DNA from 2 places in the Exiguobacterium sp. s64 genome. Region 2 is predicted to be linked to the other one. Evidence: a T-box and tRNA genes for the amino acid it is inferred to sense, from the RefSeq annotation. Region 2 holds a T-box; the other holds one or more tRNA genes.
What was found. The T-box of region 2 lies ahead of KNP64_RS00820 (valine--tRNA ligase). A T-box ahead of a tRNA ligase gene usually reads a tRNA of that ligase, here a tRNA-Val.

Region 1: it encodes a tRNA-Val, which carries the amino acid that the T-box ahead of KNP64_RS00820 (valine--tRNA ligase) is inferred to sense. The anticodon was not compared.

The regions. Positions count from the first base shown of each region.
Region 1 covers NZ_JACSLH010000006.1:109,055-117,878, forward strand. The annotation lists gene cypC (CYP152 family fatty-acid peroxygenase CypC) at 1-402, opposite strand, end outside; gene KNP64_RS10415 (potassium channel family protein) at 486-845, shown strand; gene KNP64_RS10420 (alanine/glycine:cation symporter family protein) at 864-2,222, opposite strand; gene yidD (membrane protein insertion efficiency factor YidD) at 2,354-2,623, opposite strand; gene KNP64_RS10430 (pyrroline-5-carboxylate reductase family protein) at 2,829-3,611, shown strand; gene KNP64_RS10435 (DUF554 domain-containing protein) at 3,648-4,352, opposite strand; tRNA gene KNP64_RS10440 (tRNA-Val) at 4,512-4,584, opposite strand; gene KNP64_RS10445 (GNAT family N-acetyltransferase) at 4,671-5,228, opposite strand; gene KNP64_RS10450 (DMT family transporter) at 5,296-5,610, opposite strand; gene KNP64_RS10455 (DMT family transporter) at 5,607-5,951, opposite strand; gene KNP64_RS10460 (TetR/AcrR family transcriptional regulator) at 5,948-6,526, opposite strand; gene KNP64_RS10465 (alpha/beta hydrolase) at 6,652-7,434, shown strand; gene KNP64_RS10470 (aminopeptidase) at 7,476-8,714, opposite strand.
Region 2 covers NZ_JACSLH010000001.1:153,449-162,272, reverse strand. The annotation lists gene KNP64_RS00825 (hypothetical protein) at 1-273, opposite strand, end outside; gene KNP64_RS00820 (valine--tRNA ligase) at 368-3,019, opposite strand; T-box leader at 3,075-3,295, opposite strand; gene hemL (glutamate-1-semialdehyde 2,1-aminomutase) at 3,343-4,647, opposite strand; gene hemB (porphobilinogen synthase) at 4,644-5,624, opposite strand; gene KNP64_RS00805 (uroporphyrinogen-III synthase) at 5,621-6,337, opposite strand; gene hemC (hydroxymethylbilane synthase) at 6,279-7,196, opposite strand; gene hemA (glutamyl-tRNA reductase) at 7,256-8,599, opposite strand; gene KNP64_RS00790 (AI-2E family transporter) at 8,785-8,824, opposite strand, start outside.

The DNA of each region.
Region 1 (8,824 bases), on a different contig from region 2:
ACCATAGAGCATTGTTTCGTCTTCGGCCGCATCGAGCGCTCGTTCCCATTCACGGCTGACAAGTCTCGTCAGGCGCTCGATATTTCCTGGGAACATGAGCGACATGAACATCTTTTTTCGATGTGCATGCGCCGCACCGTCCAGCGTCTGCACCCCGTCCTCCCCGAACAACGTCTTCAGCAACCGCTTCGGTGCCGCGTCTTGCCGAACGAATTTGTCCGCGTCATAAAATAAAGCGGCTGCCTCGGAACCACCGAGACAGATTGCTCGCTCCCCAAGCAAACGCGTTTCGAATAGGTTTGACTGAAAGCTTTTTCTGCGGTTCGGGACATACAAGTAGCCCTCCCGGAGGAACGCCAAGCTATGGTCGAGCCCTTGTTCTTTCGGAATCGGTCGTGTCATGATGTATCATCCTTTCCAACTTTTCTATAGAGGATGTTCCCCTGTTATTAGCGAACAAACCTATAAAGAAAGGAGGCGGGCGAATGCTCTCATTTATTTTGACATTTCGTCGCATGTTTCGCGGAATCTGGCGCGGTCTGAAAGACGCTGAGTTTCAAGTGTTGTTCAGTCTCGCCCTTCTGACCATCATCTCGGGGACACTATTTTATTCACGGTTCGAGGACATGCGTTGGCTTGACGCCTTGTATTTCAGCGTCGTCACGCTCCCGACGATCGGCTATGGGGATTTCGTCCCGACGACCGATCTCGGTAAAGTGTTCACGATCGGCTACGTCATTACTGGTGTCGGCATCATGGTCGGCTTCATCACCAAAGTCTTTGACCACCTCCAGCAAGCGCGACTCGAAGAGGTCCGCAAACGAAACACGCCACCGTCTCCTTGAAGACGGTGGCGTGTTTCGTTAAGATGCTTTTCGATTTCGATTTTCGAGCTCGAGTTGCTGATTGAACCGTTTCGTCTCGGCGATCACAACACCCGACAAGAACAGCAGACCAATCAAGTTCGGGATGGCCATCAAACCGTTAAACACATCGGAAAGGGCCCAGACCAAGTTAAGGTTCGTCGTCATCGCGCCGAGTCCGGCCACGAGGACGAAGGCGATGCGATACGGAATAATCGATTTCTGGCCGAACAAGTAGTGAATCGAACGTTCTCCATAATACGACCATCCGAGCACCGTCGAATAGGCGAACATGACGAGGCCGATTGTCACGATATATCCGCCAGCCGGCCCTAAAAATTGCTCAAACGTCGCCGTCGTCAACGCGACCCCTTCGAGCCCCGACCCGATTTGTCCGCCCATGACGAGCGTAATCCCTGTGACCGAACAGACGATGAGCGTATCGAGGAACACTTGCGTCATCGAGACGAGTGCCTGACGCCCTGGCATATCCGTCTTGGCCGCCGCCGCCGCGATTGGGGCCGATCCAAGACCGGCCTCGTTCGAGAAGACGCCGCGGGCCACCCCGTAACGAATCGCCGCCCCGATCGCTCCTCCACCAATTGCCTCGGCGCTTAACGTGCTGCTGAAGATGAGTGAAATCGCATCTGGAATGAGCGTATAGTTCATAATCATAATCAATAATCCACTGCCGAGATAAAAGACGATCATGACCGGTACGAAGTAACTGACGACGCGACCGATTGATTTGACACCGCCCAAGATGACCGCACCTGTGAAAATCATAATCAAGATACCGGAGACATACAACGGCACGTCAAACGTCGTCTTGAGCGCCATCGCCACCGAATTCGTCTGTACCCCGTTTCCAATCCCGAACGCCGCGAGGGAAGCGAACCCCGCGAAGGCGACAGCGAGCCAGCGCTGTTTCAAGCCGCGCTCCAAGTAATACATTGGTCCCCCAGCCATTTGTCCCCGCTCATCAGTGACCCGATATTTGACCGCGAGCACGGCTTCCGCGTATTTGGTCGCCATTCCGAAGAAACCGGATACCCACATCCAGACGATCGCGCCTGGCCCACCGAGCACGACGGCCGTCGCGACCCCAACGATATTCCCCGTACCGACCGTAGCCGCGAGCGCGGTCATGAGTGCTTGGAAGTGACTGATGTCCCCTTTCGATGACTTGTCCTGATTTTTAGAGAATGCGAGCTTCAGTGCGTAAGGCAACTTCGTGATTTGAATTCCCCCGAGACGTACCGTCAAATAAATGCCTGTCCCCACAAGCAAAATCAATAACGGTGGTCCCCACACAAAGTTTGAGATCGTACCGATGAGTTCACTGAACGATTGACCCATGTTGTATTCCCCTTTCCCCGTATGTAATGAGTACATCTCTATTTTTTCAGAATACTTAGAAGATTGTCAAAAGTATTGTGATAAAACAAGTCAGAGAAAGAGGGGCTGTATCTAAAACAGCGAGCCGTCGATTAGACGTCTCGCTGAGATGGGGGTTTTTCACGTTGTAACGGCGCCTTCCAATCGAACTCGTCCGGCACGTAGTCGAGCCCGCCCGAATGGAACGGTTGGCAACGCATGAGCCGGCGCGTCGTCAAATAACCACCTTTGAGTGCACCATGTTTCTCGATCGCCTCGATCCCATAATGCGAACAACTCGGATAAAACCGACACGTCGGTGGTTTCCACGGAGAAATGAAGCGTTGATACCCTTGAATCCCCCGGACTAACACTCGTTTCACGTTTCATCGCCTCCTGATTGATTACTGCCATGATAGCTCGACCGGTTCGACTTGTCATCCGTGACGTCTGCGACAATCCAGTGACAAGACGGTGTCACGTTTTTCCTTTGTTTTACAATTTGAGCACGAGAGGCGCTATTTGACGTATCATTTGTTATGATAGGCAACATGTACACGACCGAATCTATATGAAGAGGTGACGATTATGAATATTTTAATGGTAGGAGCAGGATCGATGAGCGAGTCACTCGTCCGCGGATGGTTAGCCTCAGGCCTGTCTCCTGAACAAATCACGATGACGAACCGGAGTGACCGGACACGTCTTACAGAACTTCACACTGAGCTGGGCGTGCAAATCGTCGACGAAGAGGATGTCAACGCGTATGACATCGTCGTCCTTGCGATGCAACCGGACGGAGTGCTTCCATATGTAAGCTCGAAGACGTGGACCACACCGCTCCTCGTTTCCGTAGCGGCTCATATCGAACCGAGCGAAATTGAAGAGGCGTCAGGTCTCCCTGCCGTCTGCGCGATGCCGAATACGCCAGTGGCTTATCAAAACGGGATGACCGGGCTCTGGTTCGGACCCGAGACCGATGATACGGTCCGTGAAAAGGCGACGGCTTTGTTTGAGCGTGTTGGTCGTACAGCTGTGACTGATGCGAAGACGATGTCGGCCTTTATGGCCGCCGCCGGTTGCAGCCCCGCTTTCTTTTACGAGATTGTCGGGTCGATGACACCGGTCTTGACGGAAGCAGGATTTGACGAAACGACGGCCCGTCAAATCGTCGCCCAAGCGATGAAAGGATCAGCTGAGCTTCTCCTCCATGAGACACGGCCGACGAACGACTTGATCGCAGATGTGGCCGCGCCGGACGGTCCGACCGATCGGGGTGTCGGTGTGCTTCGCTCGCGCGATTTAGCAGACGTCATGGCTTCTGCCCTTCGCGAAAGTGCGAGAGAAGAAGTCGAACAACCGAAGAATTGAAAAAATCCGAGAAACGCATCGCGTCTCTCGGATTTTTTATTGGACGATATGTAAAATCGAGACGATGACCGCGACCATCAAAATCCCCGGCAATAGATTCGCGACGCGAATCCGAGTGATGCCGACCAAATTTAAACCGATCGCGACGATCATGACGCCGCCGGTCGCTGTCATTTCTAAAATAAAGTCATCCATGAGCGATTCCGGGATAAACTTCATGATTTGGATGGCGAGCAAGGCGATTGCTCCTTGGTATAAGAGAACCGGGACGGCCGAGAACATGACCCCAATCCCTAGCGTCGAGCTAAGGACGAGTGCCGTGAAGCCGTCAATCAATCCTTTTGTATAGAGGACATCATGGTCCCCGCGCAATCCACTGTCGAGTGCGCCGATGACGGCCATCGCCCCGATGACGAAGATGAGCGTCGCCGTGATGAAGCCTTCGGCGATACTCGACTTGCTCTTACCGCCGAGTCGGCGTTCCAATTGATAGCCGACCTCGTTCAACTTCTCATCAAGCTTCCACCATTCACCGAGCGCCGCCCCGATGACGAGACTGCCGATGACGATTAAAAAGTTCTCACTCTTCATCCCCATTTGAATCCCCAGCAAGACGACGGCGAGACCGATGGCTGCGGTGACCGTCTCTTTCATTCGTTCGGGGATGCGGTGAAATAAAAGTCCAAGTAATGTGCCAATCACGATCAACGTCGCGTTGACGATTGTTCCGGTTAAGACCATTGTAATATTCCCCGTTTCTGTATGTAATGAGAGGAATATACCAACTGTTTATGTAGACTGTCAATTGAAAGAAAAACAAAAAAAAAGCCACTTCTCGCAAGAAGTGGCGTCGCGGAAACCCACGTTCCTATGGGTTTCGCATCGGGTTTGGCACCCAAGTGATTCTGACTGGGCTCGAACCAGCGACCTCTACCCTGTCAAGGTAGCGCTCTCCCAGCTGAGCTACAGAATCAGGTCGTGTCCTCTCTTAAGGACACTATTAATATATCAAGAAACTAATGCCTTGGCAACTGTTTTTTAAAACTTTTTTACTTTTTTTCAACGCGTTATTTCTTCCCGTTTCATATGGCGGCATAACCGCTCTAAATCACCGGCATATACTGAGACGAGCATGCCTTGATATTCAGTGTCACGGTCCCAATGCAGTCCGTTCGCTTTCGCGACTCGTTGCGATGGGACGTTATCCGGATGAATCAAGGAAATGATCTCTTTCTCACCTTCTTCGAACGCATGACGCATGAGACGAGCCGCTGCCTCGCGTCCGTAGCCCATATGCCAATGCTTCGGCGCCAACCAATATCCGACTTCAAGTTCAATCGTGCCGTCGAGTTCATGGAGCAACGTGCCGGCATGACCAATCGGCTCGTCATTTTCATGCGACATCAATTTGAGCAACCCGGTTTGACGACCCGTCTGATAGCGGGCCAACTGGCGCTCGAACCACTCGATCGTCTGTTCATCCGTATATGGCTTTCCGTCCGGGCTAATAAAACGCATCACGCGCGGATCTTGGAGTAGCGATTTCACGAAATAAAAATCAGCAATCGTGTAAGGTTCGAGTCGTAGACGCTCGGATTGCAGTTTGATATGACTCATCGTCCCCGCCCCTTTCGTTCACAGTCTGAACTATTCAATTCCCGTTTTTATTCGAAGCTAATCCTGATCACGCGACAACTTTCAATCCGATGACGCTTCCGATAATAAGCAATAAGAAGAAGATACGCCACCGGTCCCGGGATTCGTTCAAGTACAGCATGCCGAGCACGACCCCGCCGGCCGCCCCAATCCCGACCCAAATCGAATACGCCAATCCGAGCGGGAGCGTCTCGAGCGAACGCGACAACAAATAAAAGCTTAAGGCAAACGTTCCAACCGACAAGATCGACCATTTAACAATCTGATAGCCTTTTGATTTACCCATCCAAAAGACGGCCATCATCTCAGCAAGACCCGCACCAATCAAAAATACCCAACTCATGCCGACTCACCTCCCGTCACTTGTTTCAGTCCGACCACACCGATCAGAAGTGTGATGATAAAGACGAGCTTCATCCCGGTGAGCGCCTCGTCGAACAAGAGCGCCCCGACGATGACCGTTCCGACGGCTCCGATGCCGGTAAAGACGGCGTACCCCGTCCCGGCCGGTAAGGTGCGGAACGACATCGCCAACAATCCAAAACTCACAATCAATAATAGAATCGTCATCACGCTCGGACCGAGCACCGTGAACCCGTTCGACAGCTTCATCGTCGTCGCCCAAACAATTTCGAGCAGACCGGCGAGCACGAGCCAAACCCAGGCTAGTTGATCTTGTTTCATGTCCAACCGACTCCCTTCTTGAAAATCGTGAATGCGGCCCGTTGCCGTTTGACGCGATTCGTCTCAAGCGTGAAGAGCGAAAGAAGCGCCCCGTCTAGAAAACAATAGTACGCGTCATACACGTTCTCGAGTGACTGTTCGGGTAAGGCCCCTTGCTCCATCGCCAATCGAAACTGTTCTTTCTCGAACGCTTGCAGTTCCGTCTCGACCGAACCGAGCGTCGTCTCGATGAATGATCGCAACTCGGGCGGTGGGACGAGCAACATCCGCTTCGTCAGCATCCATGTCTCCTCTTCTTCAAAGAAGCGAATCAACGCCTCGACGATCGCCTCGATCCGCTCGAGCGGCGCAGCGTCAACGGAAGCGTCCCGTGCCTCCTGCCAGATGTGTGCATAACGGTTCCCCATGTCCTCGACGACTTGCTTGAACAGTTGTTCTTTCCCTTCGATATGGGCGTATAGCGACGCCTTTTTGATGCCGACATCCTCAGCGAGAGAGGCGAGCGACAAGCCTTCATATCCTTCAAGCGCAAACCGGCGCCGCGCCGCCAGTTCGATTCGTTGTTTCGTATTCATCACAGATCGTCCCCTTTCTCTCTCACCACCTTACCTAACGAACGGTAGGTAGTCAAGTGCGCGGATTGCATTCCCCGGTTCCACCCGGCAAAATGGAGACAGTTGATGGGAAAGGAGCGCTTTATATGCTTGAGCAATTCAGCTTTACGTTACCGACCGAGACGACACGCGGACGGAAACGAATCGTCCGTGTCTATCGTCCCGACTTCGTGTCGGCTGACGAGCGGATCCCGGTCCTCTATATGCACGACGGTCAAAACGTGTTCGACGGCAAGACCGCCACGATCGGCGAAGGTTGGTCAATCGACCGCCACATCGAGGACTTGCAATTGCCGCTCATGGTCGTCGCCATCGCGAGTGCCCCGGACTGGCTCGACCGCTACGATGAGTATTCGTTTTATGAGGATGAGATGCTATACCGGCGGATTGGACCGGAACTCGCCAAGACACGGCCTACGCTCGGGGGTAAAGGGCGTGCTTACGCCGACTGGCTCATGCAAGAGTTGAAGCCGTGGATTGATGAACGCTACGCGACCGACCCGGACGACGTCGGCGTGATGGGCAGCTCGATGGGCGGGGTCATCTCGCTCCATATGATGACGGCCTATCCGTCCATCCGGCGCGTCGGCTCGCTCTCGACAGCCGCTTGGGCCAATCTCGACTCCCTCATTCGGGATGTGAAGCAGGCCGATGTGACGGCGCGTCTCTATATGGACATCGGGACGAACGAGACGAGCGGACCGATCACGCCCGAGGATTACCTCTATACGAACGCGAAACTCGTCGAGACGGTCGCGCGAACAGGGATCGCCTTCCGCTATGAAGTCGAGCCCGGTGCCGTCCACAATGAAATCGCGTGGCGGCGTCGGCTACCGAACGCCCTCGCCTTCCTCTATGAATTGACATAAAAAAGAGACGAATTCCACAAAGGGATTCGTCTCTTGCTTGATTAAATGACCCAGTTGCCGTCACGCATGATGGCTTCGCGTGAACCGTCTTCGAGTTCGCCGTCGATGTTCATCTCGGCCGAGCCGATCATGAAGTCGACATGTGTCATCGAGTCGTTCGCACCGTTCTCGGCGAGCTCTTCGGCTGACATTTGCGGTCCGCCTTCGAGACATGTCGAGTACGCGCGTCCGAGCGCCAAGTGACACGATGCGTTTTCGTCGAACAACGTGTTATAGAAAAGGAGACCCGAGTTCGAGATTGGTGAGTCGTCCGGCACGAGCGCGACTTCTCCGATACGACGCGCCCCTTCATCGAGGTTCAACAACTCATCGAGTGCCTGTTGGCCTTGTTTCGCTTCCGCCTTCACGACTTTCCCGCCTTCGAACCAGAGCGTGAATCCATCGATCAAGTTGCCGCTATAGCTGAGCGGTTTCGTGCTCGACACGTGTCCTTCGACCGAATCTTTATCGGCGAGCGTGAACACTTCTTCGGTCGGCATGTTGGCGATGAAATCGACACCGTCGATGTTCGGACCGCCGCCGCCAAGGAAGACGTGCTTCTTCGGCAAGCCGATCGTCAATTCCGTGCCCGGTGCTTTGTAATGGAGCTTCGTGTACTTCTTGTTCGTGAGTAACGTCGCGCGTTCACGGAGCGATGCGTCATGCGTATCCCACGCTGCGACGACATCCGGTTGGTCCATGCGCGTCGCTTCGAAAATCGCTTTCCAAAGGGCTGGTACGGCGTCTTCACGGTCTGGGAAGACTTTCTTCGCCCATGCTTCCGAAGCGCCAGCAACGATTGACCAGCTGACATTGTCGCTCATGACATATTTGCGCCATTTCGCGAGCGCCACGCCGGCAGCACGGTTCGAGTCCGCGATGCGTGACGACTCAACGCCGTTCAGTGCGTCCGGGTCGTCGCTGACGATCGATAGGAACGCCGTCTTCTCTTCGGCCAATTGCTCAAAGCGGGCCTTGAGCCATTCCGGGTATTCTTTGAAAGCATCCGCCGGGGCGTTGAAGTAACGGACTTTCGTCGTCTCTTCGTCGCTCCAGTTGACATATACTTGTTTCGCGCCAGCTGCGTAAGCTGCTTTCACGATTTGACGGACGAGCGGTGCTTGGCTAATATCAGCTCGGACTTCGAGCTGTTGGCCCGGCTGAATGTTGACGCCTTTTTTGACGGCAAGCTCAGCGTAGCGGGCAAATTCTGCCTCAGTCGGCATGGTTACAGTAGACATATGTACAGTTCCTCCTTTTTCACTTATTTCTATTTTCTTAAATTTTCGGAAAAGTTGCAACCAAATCGCAAAAACGGGCATATTAGTAGATGAAGACAGAAGGAGGAATA
Region 2 (8,824 bases):
CGCTGGTCGCTCGGACGTACCATCTGTATATTGAAGTGTGTATTGGGCCGTGACCGCATCAACTAATCGAACGGTCCCTTTTGGCACGTCCTCAATCATCGAGCCGAACACTTCTTTGTCCGTCGTTACGGGAATATCTTTGGAAGACGTCTCTTCTGCACTTTCATTAATTGTCACTCCTGATTCCGTCGGTTCGATCGGTTCAGCTCGTTCCGCCACACACCCACTCAGTCCCATAACTGCCAAACTTAACATCATTCCGATTCGTCTCATGTCACACCACCTTTATATCGTCTCCTCTCCTAAATTCCACCAAACGACAAAAAAACCTTCTTCGGAGAACAAGTCTCCAAAGAAGGTTGATTCATTATTTACGCAACTCTTCCAAACGGGCACGGACTGCGTCACGCTTGTCGAGGTAGTCTTTCTCTTTCGCCTTCTCTTCGTCGATGACGTGAGCCGGTGCCTTGCCAGTGAAGCCTGGGTTGCCGAGTTTCTTCTGAACGCGCTCGACTTCCTTCTCGTACTTCGCCACTTCTTTTTCAAGACGGGCGATTTCTTCCTCAAAGTTGATGAGGTCGGCGAGCGGGATGAACAACTCCGCACCCGTCATGATGGCCGACATCGACTTATCAGGAGCCGCCAAGCCGCGTCCGATTTCGAGCTCGGTCGCGTTCGTGAACTTGCCGATCGTCGCTTCGTTTTCGCTCAAGTAACCTTGCGTCGTGTCGTCACTTGTCGCGATGAAGAGCTGAATCGGTTTCGACATCGGGGCGTTCACTTCCGAACGAATGTTACGGACCGAACGGATGACGTTCATGACCGCTTCAAACGCTGGTACCGAGTCCGCGAAGTGGAGCTCGTCGCGACGTGTCGGGTAGCTCGCACGGACGATCGAGTCGCCTTCGTGCGGCAAGTGCTGCCAGATTTCCTCTGTGAGGAACGGCATGAACGGATGCATGAGACGCATGATTGAGTCGAGCGTGTATGCGAGCACAGAACGTGTCGTCGCTTTCGCTGCCTCGTCCTCACCGTAGAGCGTGAGTTTCGCCATCTCGATGTACCAGTTACAGAACTCTTCCCAAATGAAGTTGTACAAGTAACGGCCGGCTTCGCCGAACTCGTACTTGTCGACGAGACGCGTCACTTGGTCGATCGTGTCGTTCAAGCGTGTGAGAATCCACTTGTCGGCGAGCGTCTTCTCACCTGACAAATCGATATCCTCATACTTCATGCCGTCCATGTTCATGAGGGCGAAACGGCTCGCGTTCCAAATCTTGTTCGCGAAGTTCCATGTCGATTCGATCTTCTCCCAATAGAAGCGAAGGTCGTTCCCTGGTGTCGATCCTGTAAGGAGGAACCAGCGGAGCGAGTCCGCGCCGTATTGGTCGATGACTTCCATCGGGTCGACGCCGTTTCCGAGCGATTTCGACATTTTGCGGCCTTCCGAGTCGCGGATGAGACCGTGGATGAGCACGTCGTTGAACGGCTGCTTCCCAGTGAACTCGAGCGATTGGAAGATCATGCGCGATACCCAGAAGAAGATGATGTCGTAACCCGTGACGAGCGCGCTCGTCGGGAAGTAACGTTTGAAGTCTGCTGAGTCCGTGTCCGGCCAGCCCATCGTCGAGAACGGCCAGAGCGCTGACGAGAACCATGTGTCGAGCACGTCTTCGTCTTGGTGCCAGTTCTCACTGTCCGCCGGTGCTTCTTTACCTACATAGACTTCACCCGTCTCATTGTGGTACCACGCCGGGATACGGTGGCCCCACCAGAGTTGACGGCTGATACACCAATCGCGGATGTTCTCCATCCAACGGAGGTATGTGCCTTCGAACCGCTCTGGGACGAAGTTGACTTTCGTATCGTCATGTCCTTGCGCTTCGAGCGCTGCTTTCGCGAGCGGCTCCATGTCGACGAACCACTGTTTCGAAAGATAAGGCTCGATGACCGCGCCTGAACGTTCCGAGTGACCGACCGAGTGCGTGTGCGGCTCGATTTTGACGAGCGTGCCGTCTGCTTCTAGGTCTTTGACGAGTTGCTTGCGGCATTCGAAGCGGTCGAGCCCTTCGTACTTGCCGGCGTTCTCGTTCATCTTGCCGCCTTCATCCATGACGAGGATGCGCGGGAGCTCGTGGCGGTTCCCGATCTCAAAGTCGTTCGGGTCGTGCGCCGGTGTGATCTTGACGCAACCTGTACCGAACTCCATGTCGACGTAGTCGTCGGCAACGATCGGGATCTCACGGTTCATGACCGGAAGCATGATCGTCTTGCCGACGAGGTGCGCGTAACGCTCATCTTTCGGGTTGACGGCAACGGCCGTATCGCCGAGCATCGTCTCTGGACGCGTCGTCGCGATCTCGATGTGGCCTGAGCCGTCAGCGAGCGGATACTTCATGTGGTAGAATGCGCCTTCGACTTCTTGATAGATGACTTCGATGTCCGAGACGGCTGTCTTTTGCGCCGGGTCCCAGTTGACGATATACTCGCCACGGTAAATCAAGCCCTTCTCATAGAGACGGACGAACACTTCTTGGACCGCTTTCGAGAGTCCTTCGTCGAGCGTGAAACGCTCACGTGAGTAGTCGAGACCGAGACCAAGTTTTGACCACTGGGCACGGATTGTGTCCGCGTACTCGTCTTTCCATTCCCACGTCTTCTCGAGGAACTTCTCGCGTCCGAGGTCGTAACGCATGATGCCGTCTTCACGGAGTTTCTGTTCGACTTTCGCTTGCGTCGCGATACCGGCGTGATCCATTCCTGGGAGCCAAAGGACGTCATAGCCTTGCATGCGCTTGAGGCGCGTCAATAAGTCTTGGAGCGTCGTGTCCCACGCGTGTCCGAGGTGAAGTTTCCCCGTTACGTTCGGTGGCGGGATGACGATCGTGTACGGCTGTTTTGAATCGTCCTCGTCCGCTTTGAATACGTCGTTCTCTAACCAGTAGTCATACCATTTCGCTTCCGTCGCACTTGGATCGTACTTCGTCGGCATGGTGATTTCGTTTGTCTCGTTGGCCATATGCCCAACCTCCTCTAATAATGTGGACAAAAAAACGGCTACTCTCGTCCTTAACGCTAAGGACGAAAGAAGCCGTATCTTCCGCGGTACCACCTTAGTTCGCCAACAGGTGGCGCCCTCAAAATCGAATAACGGTCGATGGACCGGACCTTCCTACTTCGTTCAAAAGGTCAGCTCCGAGGCGACTTCCGCACCATCCTTCGCGGCCTCGCACCAAGTGGCCGCGTCTCTGAAAAAGGATGTCGATTGCGTACTATTCCTCATCGTAGCTTTTGTTCGTATCTGTTAAACAATTGTAGCGACAGAAGATGTTTCCGTCAAGATTACAATGAAAACTCTTGTTGCAGCTCTTTGAACGTCGCGTCGACCGCTGCGAGCGTCAAGTCGATATCTTCGTCCGTGTGCACGGTCGAGAGGAACAATCCTTCGAACTGTGACGGTGGCAAGAACACGCCGCGCGCCGCCATCTTCTGATAGTAAGCGCGGAACAAGTCGAGGTTCGCCGTCTTCGCCTTCTCGAAGTTCGTTACTTTCTCGTTCGTGAAGAAGAATCCGAACATCGATCCGGCCCGGTTTGTGTCGTGCGGGATGTTATACTTTTCGGCCGCTTTCGTGTAGCCTTCGGCGAGACGGTCCGCTTTGCGTTCGAACTCGGCGTAGTGCTCAGGCTTGAGTTGCGACAGCGTCGTGTAGCCGGCGATCATCGCGAGCGGGTTCCCCGAGAGCGTCCCCGCCTGGTAAATCGGTCCTTGCGGCGCGATTTTTTCCATGATCTCGCGTTTCCCGCCATAGGCACCGACCGGAAGGCCGCCGCCGATGACTTTTCCGAGGCACGTCAAATCCGGCGTCACGTCGAAGTAACCTTGGGCACAGTTGTAGCCGACCCGGAACCCGGTCATGACCTCGTCAAAGATGAGGAGCGCGCCGTATTGTTCCGTGATCTCGCGGAGTCCTTCAAGGAATCCAGGTTGCGGTGGCACGAAGCCCATGTTGCCGGCCGCCGGTTCGACGATGACCCCAGCGATGTCGTCGCCGAACTTCTCGAACGCGACGCGGAGGGCATTCAAGTCGTTGTACGGCACCGTGAGCGTCTGGCTCGCCAAGTCTTTCGGCACGCCCGGTGAGTCCGGGAGACCGAGCGTCGCGACGCCCGAACCGGCCTTGATGAGGAGCGAGTCGCCGTGACCGTGGTAGCAACCTTCGAACTTCAAGATTTTCGTCTTGCCCGTGTAGCCGCGTGCGAGGCGGAGTGCCGCCATCGTCGCTTCCGTACCCGAGTTGACCATGCGCACCATCTCGATCGATGGGACGCGCTCGATAACGAGCTCGGCCATTTTCGTCTCGAGCTCGGTCGGTGTCCCGAACGTCCAGCCTTTCTCGGCTTGCTCTTGAATCGCCTTCGTGACGACAGGGTCGCGGTGTCCGAGGATGAGTGGTCCCCATGAGAGGACGTAATCGATATATTCGTTGCCATCGATGTCGTAGACGCGTGATCCTTCACCGCGTTCAGCGAAGATTGGCGTCATGCCGACTGATTTATAGGCACGGACCGGGCTGTTCACCCCGCCCGGCATGAGCGGACGTGCTTGTTCGAACGCCGCTTCTGAGTGTGTTTGTTTGTAGGTCATGCGTAGTCTCCTTCCAAATAACGACAGACGTCTTTTGCGAAATACGTGACGATGAGGTCCGCACCGGCCCGTTTGAAGCCGACCATCGTCTCCATGACGATGCGTTGCTCATCGACCCAGTCGTTCAAAGCAGCCGCTTTGACCATCGCATACTCCCCGCTCACGTTATAGGCCACGATCGGCATATCGAGCGAGTCGCGCATGTCGCGGATGATGTCCATGAATGCGAGCGCCGGTTTGACGATCATGAAGTCGGCGCCTTGCTCAACGTCTGATTGAGATTCCCGGAACGCTTCGCGACGGTTGGCCGGATCCATCTGATAGCCTTTGCGGTCGCCTTCGCCAGGTGCCGATTGGGCCGCGTCACGGAACGGTCCGTAGTACGCCGATGCGTATTTGACGCCGTAGCTCATGATCGGGATATGGTTGAATCCGTTTTGGTCGAGTCCTTCACGGATGGCGGCGACAAAACCGTCCATCATCGAGCTCGGCGCGATGATGTCAGCGCCGGCTTGCGCTTGCGTGATCGCTGTCTGCACGTGAAGCGGTAGCGACGCGTCGTTATCGACGTCACCGTTCTTCACGATGCCACAATGGCCCGTCGACGTGTATTCACAGAGGCACGTATCAGCGATGATCGTGAGCTGTGGCGCCCACTCTTTTACTTTGCGGATCGCTTCTTGGACGATGCCGTGGTCGTGATACGCTTCCGAACCTTCCGGGTCTTTATGTTCCGGCACGCCGAACAAGAGCACCGATTGAATGCCGAGGTCGACAATCTCGTTGATTTCGTCTTCGAGACGGTCGAGCGAGAAGTTGAAGACGCCCGGCATCGAGCTGACTTCGCGTTTAATGTCTGTCCCTTCGATGATGAAGAGCGGGTAAATTAAATCTTCTTTCCGAACATGATTTTCACGTACGAGTGCACGCATCGACTTCGATGAACGAAGGCGACGGTGACGGTCAAACTGGTTCATGAAAAATCCTCCCCTATACACTGTATTAATGCATCCATAGTATAACACTCAGGCACTCGGACCGGTAACGTCGACACTTCCCGGACGGCGCGCTCGGTCACTTCACCGATGGCGTACCACGTCCCGTGGAAGTGTTCAAGGTACGGCGTGATCGCCTGGACGGCGGACGGGCTGAGGACGAGGAGCGCGTCCACGTTCTTGAGCGCCTCGACTTCCGTCTCTGTCAGTTCACGGCCGATCGTCTCATAGACGACCCAGTCGTGGACGTTTTCGAGTTGTGTCATATGTGCCGTGTTCGCCAAGTCGCCCCGGGCGAACAAGACGACCTCGTCTGCTGTTACGACGTCCGCGAGGTCGCGGAACAGCGCCTCGCCCGTGAACGTCTTCGGCATGAGTGCGACGGTGAAGCCCTCGCCCTCGAGTGCTTGTTTCGTCATTTCCCCGACGGCCGCGACTTTGACGTCGCGCGGGACGTCACGGAGCGCCGGTACCGCCGTTTGGCTCGTCACGACGAGCCAATCGAACCGGTGAATCGGTATCTGGCTGTGCGTCAATCTCGTCTCGATGAGCGGGACGTGATGCACGGAAAGACCGCTCGCGGCGAGTCGGGCTCTCTGCGAAGCGGTCAATCGTTTTGTCCCTGTGTACCAGACGTCACGCATTGACCGAGGCGAGAATTTCGCGCCCGCCGCGTCCAAGAAGATCGTCTGCAACCTCGTTCCCGAGTGCGACCGCGTCAGTCGACGTCTTCGTCACACGGAGCACTTCTTTCCCGTCGACCGAGGCGATGAGGCCCGTCAGTGTCACGTCGTCCCCGTCGACCGTCGCATAACCGCCGACCGGAACGTGGCAGCTGCCTTCGATCGCCTTGAGGAACGTCCGCTCCGCCGTCGCCACTTTCGCCGTCACGTCGTCATGCAGGAGTTGCAAGACGTTCGTCACTTCAGCGTCGTCTTTCCGGCTTTCGATGGCGAGAACGCCTTGACCGACGGCCGGAACCATCATGTCAGCGTCAAGCGCTTCGAAGTCGACGCGGTCCGTCCAACCCATGCGTTCGAGCCCGGCTTTGGCGAGCAAGATGGCGTTGAAGTTTTCCGTCTCAAGTTTTTTGAGGCGTGTGTCGATGTTGCCGCGGATCCATTGAATCTCGAAGTCCGGGCGGGCGGCGAGCATCTGCGCACCGCGACGAAGTGAGCTCGTCCCGATGACAGCACCTTCCGGGAGCGTCTCGAGCGTGTAACCGTTCTCGCAGATGAGCACGTCTCGGGCGTCAACGCGTTTCGGCATGCAGCTGATAAAGAGCTCTTCCGGCAACTCGGCCGGCACGTCTTTCATGCTGTGGACGGCGAAATCAATTTCCCCGGCAATCATTTGTTGCTGGATCTCTTTGACGAACAACCCTTTGCCGCCGACTTTCGATAACTGGACATCGACGATTTGGTCGCCTTTCGTCACGATTTCCTTGATCTCGAACTCGTTTTGAGCCCCGGCTTTCTTCAATTGCTCGATGACCCATTTCGTCTGTGTCATCGCAAGTTGTGAACGGCGTGAGCCGACGATAATTTTACGCATAGTCCATATCCCCTTCATAGAAAAAGGCGACGAGATCCGCCGCCTTTTTTGATTTTGTATTAGCGCATCAAAGCGCGGAGTGGTGCTTTCGCTGACATCGCTTCTGTCTCTTCCATTTCCGGCTCGACGTCAGGGACGTCGACATCAAGGCCGAACGTCTCGACGAACTGGTTGATACGTGTGTTCGCATCCGGTTGCGCCGCGGCGTCTTTGATGTAGTCGATCGGTTCACGAAGCATCTGGTTGATGATCGACTTCATATGTTTGCCGATGACTTTTTTATCCCGGTCCGATAGATGGTCAAGCTTACGCTCGAGGCTTTCCATCGTCTCTTCTTGAACAGTGAGGGCGCGGGCGCGCAACTCGTTCATGATCGGGACGACACCGAGTGTGACGAGCCACGTTTGGAACTCTTGAATCGCTTCGTCGATTTTGATTTCAATCTTCTCCGCTTCGACGAGACGGGCCGCCAAGTTTTTGTTGACGATCCCGTTCAAGTCATCCACATCGAACAAATGGACGCCCGGAAGCGCCCGGACCGCTGGATCGATATCTCGCGGCACGGCAATGTCGATTAACAAAAGTGGACGTTCACGGCGAAGCAGTTGGGCGGCGGCGACATCGTCATAGCCGATGACCGCTTCTTTGGCGCCGGTCGAACTGATCAAAATATCGGCGTCGAGCAACCCACAGGCGATCTCACGGATCGAGTGGGCCCGGCCTTGGAACTTGTCGGCGACCGCTTTCGCTTTGCTCTCGGTCCGGTTAAAGACGGCAATCTGTTTCGCACCGGCCTCGAACAAGTTGAGCGTCGTCAACTCGCCCGTCTCACCGGCACCGACGACGACGACTTGTTTGTCATCGAGACGGTTGTACATCCCTTGAGCGAGCGTGACCGCTGCCGAGCTGACCGATACCGACATTTCCCCAATTTGTGTGTCGGTATGGGCGCGTTTGGCGAGCGTCACGGCCTCTTTGAACAGTTTATTGAACACCGTTCCCGTCGTTCCGTTCTCTTGGGCGCGGAAGAAGCTTGATTTCACTTGTCCTAAAATTTGTGTTTCCCCAATGATCATCGAATCGAGTCCAGACGTGACACGGAACAAGTGGCGAATTGCCTCTTCTCCTTCACGAATCGATAAATAAGGGGTGAATTGGTCCATCTCTAAATCAAACCAGTTCGCTAAAAAGCGTTTTGTATAATAACGTCCGGTGTGGAGCTGGTCTGTGACGACGTATAGCTCCGTCCGGTTACAAGTCGACAAAATAACCGATTCAAATATGCTCTTCTCTTCGCGAAGTGCAATCATCGCGTCCACGATTTCTTGCTCCCCAAACGAGAACTGCTCCCGAATCGCGACAGGGGCTGTCTTGTTATTTAGTCCAACGACGACAATATGCATGTACCTCTTCCCCTCATCCAAAATCCACCGACGGTTGTCTCTTCTTTTTCACATCTCTACCGTACATTATAACAATTTTTATTTAGGAACTATAATCTTCTGTTCGATTTTTGTGAAATAATTTAAGAACTTTTTGTGACAGAAAAAAGTAGAAACGGACATGGAGACCATTTCTACTTGTTTAATCATTTCAGAGACGACGGATCGGTGATGATTTGACTCTCT